Regions from separate parts of the Gordonia cholesterolivorans genome, predicted to be linked through region 1. Evidence: predicted binding sites of a transcription regulator. Region 1 holds the regulator's gene; the other holds the start of a gene.
The links. Region 1 encodes LexA, which represses DNA repair genes until DNA is damaged. Its sites were predicted from a motif close to CGAACANNTGTTCG; they were not measured.
Positions count from the first base shown of each region.

Region 2: the regulator LexA is predicted to act here: its motif matches at 2,615-2,628, upstream of ABFX36_RS06610 (DUF222 domain-containing protein).

Region 1 covers NZ_BAAARB010000004.1:218,155-222,322, forward strand. The annotation lists gene ABFX36_RS05805 (DeoR/GlpR family DNA-binding transcription regulator) at 1-447, opposite strand, end outside; gene ABFX36_RS05810 (putative PEP-binding protein) at 587-2,305, shown strand; gene lexA (transcriptional repressor LexA) at 2,351-3,010, opposite strand; gene ABFX36_RS05820 (LysM peptidoglycan-binding domain-containing protein) at 3,194-3,769, shown strand; gene nrdR (transcriptional regulator NrdR) at 3,792-4,168, shown strand, end outside.
Region 2 covers NZ_BAAARB010000005.1:74,509-78,676, forward strand. The annotation lists gene ABFX36_RS06595 (DUF1998 domain-containing protein) at 1-181, shown strand, start outside; gene ABFX36_RS06600 (pyridoxal-phosphate-dependent aminotransferase family protein) at 327-1,457, opposite strand; gene ABFX36_RS06605 (N-formylglutamate amidohydrolase) at 1,699-2,442, opposite strand; gene ABFX36_RS06610 (DUF222 domain-containing protein) at 2,649-4,168, shown strand, end outside.

The DNA.
Region 1 (4,168 bases):
CCGGAGTCTGCCGCCGGTCAGCAGCACCCCGGAGCCGGGCAACTCCGCCACCACCTCGGCGATCTGCACGCTGTTGGTGACGCAGGTCAAGCGGGCGTCGGCGGGGATGGACAGAGCCAACTGCAGAGTGGTGGTCCCGGCGTCGATCACGATGGAACCGCCGTCGGCGGGCAGGAATGCCAGCGCAGCGGCACCGATGGCGCTCTTCTCGCCTCGGTGGGTCTCCTCCCGAACCACCAGATCGGGTTCGTCGACCACTGCGGCGACGTCGAGGCGTACGGCTCCGCCGTGGACGCGCACCAGATGGCCGCTGCGAGCGAGAATAGCCAGGTCGCGGCGCACGGTCTCGCCGGTCACGGAGAAGCGCGCGGCGAGATCGGCTACGGAGACGCGGCCGCGCAGGCGGACCTCGTTCGCGATCGCCGACTGGCGTTCCTCCGCGTACATCTGCTCTCCCGACTGTCCGATCTCATGCAACGATGGGGATCGTGCAAAGATGTGGATCTGTGTTGATTTGGTTGGTTACACATCTTTGTTTACGTGGGTACGTGTTGACACGTCAAGGACTTTCTGTAATCTCTCTCACATGACCGAGGTGACTTCTCCCGTGCCTGCCGAGAACCCGTTCCGCGCCGACGTCATCGTCTCCGGTACTCCGGTGGTCGGTGGCCTCGCGTACGGACCGATCATCAGACCCGCACCGCGACCCGGCTTCGACGCCATCGATGACTCTCCCGTTCCGGAGGAGCTCCGCGACGCAGAGATGGAGCGTTTCACCGCCGCCGCCGGAGTGGTGGCCGACCGGCTGGCCGACCGGGCCTCCCACAGCACCGGCGTCGCGGCCGAGGTCCTGACTGCCACGGCCGGTCTCGCGCGCGATCGCGGGTGGGCGACGGCCGCGGGCAAGTCGATTGCGCAGGGCGTTCGAGCGCCGCTCGCCGCGATTGCGGCCACCGAGCAGTTCGTGGAGATGTTCACCAAGCTCGGCGGCCTCATGGCTGAACGGGTCACCGATCTGTTGGACGTCCGAGACCGCGTCGTCGCCGAACTCCTCGGGCTCTCGGAGCCGGGCATCCCCGTGCCGGACGTACCGTCGATTCTGCTCGCCGACGACCTCGCGCCCGCCGACACCGCGGGTCTGGACCCGGCACGCGTCATCGGGCTGGGCATGCGGCTCGGCGGCCCCAGCAGCCACACGGCGATCATTGCTCGCCAACTCGGTATTCCGTGCGTGGTCGCCGCCGCTGAACTCGATGAGATCCCCTCCGGAGCCATGGGCTACGTGGACGGGGACGCGGGAACGGTGGGGGCCGCCCCGGACGCCGGACTCATCTCGGACGCCGTGACGGCCGCGGCGACGCGGGCAGCCGAGACGGCGGCCTGGCGTGGGCCGGGCCGCACGGCGGACGGGCACGCGGTCGCGATCCTGGCCAACGTGGCCGACGGCGTGTCCGCTCGGTCGGCGGCGCAGGCGCCGGTGGAGGGCGTCGGACTGTTCCGAACCGAACTGGCCTTCCTGGACCGCGCGGCCGAGCCCACCGTCGCCCAGCAGGTGGAGCTCTACCGGGAGGTGATCGACGCCTTTCCCGGGCGCAAGGTGGTGATCCGCACCCTCGACGCGGGCTCGGACAAGCCACTGAAGTTCGTCGCCCACTCCGACGAGCCGAATCCGGCGATGGGAGTCCGCGGCAACCGCATCGTGCAGACGTATCCGGACATCCGCAACAACCAGCTCGATGCGCTGGCGGAGGCGGCGCGCGGCGACGGCCGTGCGACGCCGTGGGTGATGGCACCGATGATCGCCACGGTCGACGAGGCGCGCGAATTCGCCGCGCGGGTGCGGGAACGCGGTCTGGTGCCGGGGGTGATGATCGAGGTGCCGTCGGCGGCGATCCTCGCCGACGCGATCCTCGCCGAAGTGGACTTCGTCTCGATCGGCACCAACGACCTGACCCAGTACACGATGGCGGCGGACCGGATGTCGCCGGAGTTGGCGGCGCTCACCGACCCGTGGCAGCCGGCGGTACTCGCGCTGATACAGCGGGTCGGGGACGCCGGTCGGGACCAGGGCAAGCCCGTGGGCGTATGCGGCGAGGCGGCTGCCGATCCGTTGCTGGCATGTGTGCTGGTCGGGCTGGGTGTGACGTCGTTGTCGTCCGCGCCTGCGGCGTCGGCCGCGGTGGGACTGAAGCTGGGTACCGTCACCATGGGTCAGTGCCGCGATGCGGCGTCCGCCGCGATCGCCGCGACGAGTCCGTCGCAGGCGCGCGAGGCGGTTCGCGCGGTTCTGGCCGGCGAGGTGTGATGTCCCGCTGAGGCCGGCCGGGCGCCTCAGATACGGCGCATCGCCTCAGATACGGCGCATCACCGTGACGACCTTGCCGAGGATGGCGGCGTCGTCGCCGGGGATGGGCTCGAAATGCTCGTTGTGCGGCATGAGCCAGACGTGACCGTCGGTGCGCTTGAAGGTCTTCACGGTGGCTTCGCCGTCGATCATCGCGGCGACGATGTCACCGTTCTCCGCCACGTTCTGCTGGCGTACGACCACCCAGTCGCCGTCGCAGATCGCCGCGTCGATCATCGATTCGCCGACCACGCGGAGCATGAACAGGGAACCGTCGCCGACCAGTTCGCGCGGCATCGGGAAGACCTCCTCCACGGCCTGTTCGGCGAGAATCGGTCCGCCGGCGGCGATCCGGCCGAGCACCGGAACGAAGGTCGGCGTGGGGAGTGACTCTCCGTCGGCCTCGGCACCGCCCGAGGGCGGTGTCCGCTGATCGTCCCGAACGTTCACCGCACGCGGACGGTGCGGATCGCGCTTGAGAAGGCCGCGGCGCTCGAGCGTGCGGAGCTGATGGGCCACCGACGACGTGGAGGTGAGTCCGACGGCCTCGCCGATCTCACGGATGCTCGGCGGGTAGCCGCGCTCGCGGACCGACTGACGGATGACCTCGAGCACCTCGCGCTGACGCTGGGTCAATGAGGCCTCGAGCGTCGCGGTGGAGAGCATCGGATCGGGCGTGTCGGTCACGGTCGGGCCTTTCGTCAGCTGTGTTCGATCGATGGTCCAAAGGCTAGTTGAGTAGGTCACAAAACTCAAACAATTGTTCGACGCGTGTCGGCGTTTGTCGGACCCCTCGTGTTAACTATCGAACAAGAGTTCTTCGAACACGCGATCGATTGGAGACGAGTCATGAGCACGAGGACGGCACCCGCCCCGACCGGACGCGCCACCGCTGTGCGCTCCACTGCTGTGCACTCCACTGCTGTGCACTCAACCGCGTCGGCGATGACCTGCGACATCCCGGTGGTCCGTGGCTCGCTGGTCCGTGATCGGGGAGTACGCGGAGCGGGGCGAGGCGACTCGAGCGGAACGTGCTTCCCGACCGGCCGCCCCGAGCGGCGTCGCCCGGTCGCGGACCGGCGAGTGATGTTCGATGCGCCGCCGGCCGGCCGGACCGCGCTGTCGCCCGCGGTGTACCGCAGGCGCCGGTGGGCCGGGGCCGCGGTGGTCGGCGGCACCCTCGCCGGCATGGTGTGGCTGCTCGCCCTCGTCGGAGCGGGCTACCAGGATGCGGCGACGCCGGAGTCGCCGGCGGCGACGCACGTGGTGTACGTCCGGTCGGGGGAGTCGCTCACCGCGCTCGCTGAGCGGATCGCTCCGGAGTTGCCGTCCGCGGGCGTCATCGCCCAGCTGCGCGACCTGAACGGCCTCGAGACATCGGGACTGCATGTCGGACAAGCGCTTATCGCCCCGCAGTACGGCTGAGGCGGGCGGGTATTGTCATGGCATGCGCTGCCCGTTCTGCAAGAACGACGACACCCGTGTCGTCGACTCCCGAGTCGCCGACGACGGCCAGGTGATCCGTCGCCGCAGGTCGTGCAATGAATGCGGGCGGCGGTTCAGCACGGTCGAGACGGCTGTGCTGTCCGTGGTGAAGCGCAACGGCATCTCCGAGCCCTTCCTTCGCGAGAAGGTGATGCAGGGCGTGCGCCGCGCCTGCCAGGGCCGTCAGGTGGACGAGGACGCACTGGCGAAGCTTGCGGTGCAGGTGGAGGACACCGTGCGCTCGTCGGGTTCGGCCGAGATACCGAGCAATGAGGTCGGTCTCGCGATCCTCGGTCCGCTGCGCGACCTCGACGAGGTGGCCTATCTGCGGTTCGCCTC
Region 2 (4,168 bases), on a different contig from region 1:
AATCGACATCGGTGAGTACTACTGGCCTGCCGAGGCCTTGTGGACGGAGTCGCGGGTCGTCCTCGTCGAGGGTGAAGATGATGATCGTGACGCGGCGTTGGCCGCCGACGGATACAAGGTGTATCGCGTGGCGGATACCGTCGCCGACCAATTAGCCGAAGCGGTTGGAAACACGGTCTGATCGCACGGCATCGGCCGGGCACGATGAGTGACAACGGGCGAGCCACGTGATGCCTTTGCTGTACTTGGACTTCGTGGCCAGACATTCGTGGCCTTCTTCCGGAAGATGGTATCGCTTCCGGAAGAAGGCCACGAGGGGACGAGTACTACCCCTTCAACCGATCCAGCGCCGCACTCAACCGCTCGACCGTCCCGTCCACGTCTGTCAGCTTGTCGACGCCGAACAGTCCGATGCGAAGCGACGAGTAGTTCTCGCCCTCGCCGCACTGCAGCGGGACGCCGGCGGCGATCTGCAGACCGACCTCCTTGAACGCGGCGCCGGTCTTGCGGGTGGCGTCGTCGGTGAAGGCGACGACGACGGTCGCGGCGTCGAAGCCTTCGGCGGCGACAGACGGCATGCCGTTCGCGGCGAGCAGCTTGCGAACCCGGCTGCCCAGGTCGAGCTGACGGCTGCGCAGTTCCTCAGCGCCGAGGTCGACGGTCTCGCGCATGAGCTCGACGTTGTGCGCGAGCGAATCGGTCGGCATCGTCGCGTGGTACGGGGCCTGGCCGTCGACGTACGAGTCACTGATCGAGAGCCACTTGCGCAAGTCCATCGCGAAGCTGGTGGACGTCGAATTGAGGACGGCGTCGCGGCCGCGTTCGCGCAGCATGACGTAGCCGGCACACGGGGTGCCGCTCCAGCCCTTCTGCGGCGCGGTGAGGAGGACGTCGACGTCGATGGTGGCCATGTCGACCCACAGCGCACCGGAGGCGACGCAGTCGAGGACGAACAGTCCGCCCACCTCGTGAACCGCCGCGGCGAGAGTCGTCAGGTAGTCGTCGGGCAGCAGAATGCCGGACGCGGTCTCCACGTGGGGAGCGAAGACCACCTCGGGGCGCTGTTCGCGCACCGCGGCCACCACTTCGTCGATCGGCGCCGGAGCCCACGCGGCTTGGTGGGCGTCGCTGACCGGACGCGCCTGGCACACCGTGACCTGATCGGTGATGCCACCGGTCTCAAGGATCTGCGACCACCGGTACGAGAACAGGCCGTTGCGCACGACGAGCACGCGGCGCCCGGTCGCGAGCTGACGCGCCACCGCCTCCATGCCATAGGTGCCGCCGCCGGGAACGACAGCGACGCTGCCAGCGTGGTAGGTGGTGCGCAGGATGCCGAGGAGACCCTGCATGACGCCGATGAACCGCTTGGACATGTGGTTCAGGGAACGGTCGGTGAACACGACCGAGTACTCGAGCAGGCCGTCTGGATCGATGTCGTCATGAGGAAGAGTCACCTGACCAGGTTCTCATGACGTGGTCGGTTCGGTGTGCCGGGCCTGCGGATACAGTGACGCGGCCGACACCGACAGTCGTGCGGCCCGCAGAGAAGTGGGCGAGTACGCTATCCGCAGGCTCTGACACCTCTCGGCAATCCGAGGGCGGCTGCGGCGGAACCGAACCGGAGGTTCCGTCCGGGAAGTCGGTGCCACGATCCTCCAGTTCGAGTGAGATGCCTTACTTGCCTTACTTAAGGGCTTAACTATAGGACTGGGGTCTGACATTCGTCCGTTCGATCGACAGGTCTGGGGAGCTGTCGTCCTGGTGTACCGCGGGTGGTGACACCCGTGCCCCGATCACTTCGCCGATCGCTCGGCCCAGTCGCTCGACCGACTCCGGGTTGACCGCGAAGTGTCTGTCGAGCAGGACGTCGTTGCGGATCGCCACCGTGATCGCCTGGACACGCTGGTCGTTTCCGTACTGTGTCTGGGGCACGTACCGCCGCGGCTGCGGTATGTCGGGTCCGGCGGAGACCAACTCACCGAACGCGATGACCGCCGCATCGAGAAGCGCCGCCGGAGTGTGTGAAAAGTCGATGCCGCGACAGGCCTCGGGGTGTGGCTGCTGCTGGTCGTCGACCGGAGTCGACTCGTTCGGGTACGAACAGATGTCGACGATCACCGCGCAGCCGGTCGCGGTCAACCGCTCTTCGATCAGATCGGTCACCAGCCAGGCGTAGGGCTGGATGTGGTCGATCGGGTCCGCATCACCGGGCGGACGTGGTGCTTCTGGTAGCGGCGAGAGGTCGTTCACGATCAGGTGCGGACGAACCGCCGCGTGCGTCCGCGCGCACTTGGCCACCGATTCGGTTGCGGCGTCCAGGGACTCGAGTGGGATCGACGGTGCGATGGAGTGCGGCCGTGCGAGCTGAGCACGGCGGGCGACATGAAGCAGGACCGGCGAGTCGGGGTCGCCGTTGAGAATCGTTGCGCGAGGGGGCATGTTGGTCCTTCACACGTAGTGGCGCCGACGAACGGCACGTCCCCGCCCATGCGGCAACGTGACAGACAAGCACGGGCCTACGACAATCCGGATCCTCGATCTACACATGGCGGTCGGCTCAGGGTTGGCGGAAGTTCTCGCGATCATTCATGTCAGACCCTCCGGATAACATCGAATGCAAGTTCGATTCGAACGGAGGGGGATCAATGAACATCAAGGTCAGAGGTGATTCGGGATCCGCGTCGGCGGGCTCGTCGGTGGTGGTCGACGAGGGTGCGATCGTGATTCGGATCGGTCGTCCGGGAGCTACGGGAGAGTCGGCGGACTGCACCTCGCGGGCCGATCGTGCTGCTCTGCTCGGGTTCGCGGCGCGGGCGGACTGCTACCAGGGGCTGGTGTTGTGGCATCGCTACGAAGCGGTGCATGCACTGCTGCTAGCCAAGCAGGCTGAGTCCGATGGCCCGGCCGGCGGTGTCGAGTCGGGTGCCGACGCGTACACGCGGCTCTACGATCCGCTGTGCCAGGTCGCGGCGTCGTATGCGACGGTGGCGGGGGTGAGGCAGTGCACGGCCGAGCACTTCGTGGAGGCCGCAGTGGCGTGCATGGAGCGGATTCCGGCGGTGGGCCGGTTGATGCGTGACGGCCTGATCTGCCCGGCGTGGTTTCGTCGGGTGGTCGAGCAGACGGCGCTCGTCGACGATTCGGATCTGCTGGCGTTCATCGACGCCGAGATCGCGCACACGCTGTCCGTGGTGGGCAAGCTGTCGGCTGGCCGGGTGGAGGCTCTGGTGAGTTCGATTGTGGCTGAACATGATCCGGATGCGGTGACGCTGACCCGCGAGCAGGTGAAGCTCGCCAAGCAGGTGCGGGTGAACCCGCTCGGCGAGGGCGTGTCCGAGGTGATCGTGACGGCGTCGACCGAGGACGCGATGGTCGTGAAAGACGTGCTGGACGCGGTGATCGCCGGAGTGTGCTCGCACGATCCGCGGACTCGCGGTGAGCGTCGGTCGGCGGCAGCCGTCGCGCGTCTGGCGGGGACCGACTTCGTGTGCGAGTGCGGTCGGGACGATTGCACCGCCGAATTGTCGACGGAGGCGATTGCGTCGCGGTGCGCACGGGTTGTGCTGCACGTTGTGGTTCGCAAGGAGACTCTCGGAGGGGAGTCCGACACCCCGGCCTATCTTGACGGGTACGGTCCGATCTCCGCCGAGCACGCGCGGGAGCTGGCGGCTCGTCCGGACGCGGTTCGGCGAGAGGTGGATCTCGATGAGCTCGTCGGTCATCAGGCGCAGCCCGGCAACGCCTATCGGCCGACTGCGGCAGTGGATGCGGCGATGCGGGGTCTGTTCGGTACCTGCTCGTGGCCGGGATGTGAGCGGGCGGCGTGGAAGTCGGACCTGGACCACGTGTGCGAGTTCAACCACGCCGATCCGACTGCCGGCGGCCCGACGTGCGTGTGCAACCTGAATCCGAAGTGCCGCTTCCATCATGGTCTGAAGACGTTCGTCGGCGGATGGGTCGACGATCAGGTCGTGGACGCGAACGGTGTGATCTGGACTGAGGTCACCACGCCGGAGGGGTTCACGGTACGTCAGCGGGCGTTGAACATGTGGCTCCTGCCGGAGCTCGGCCACCTCACTTGCAGACACCCGGCGCCGACACGCCCAGGATCCGGACACGCCGGTGTTGCACCGGAACGACCGCGTACGCGAGTGGAGGCCAAGCA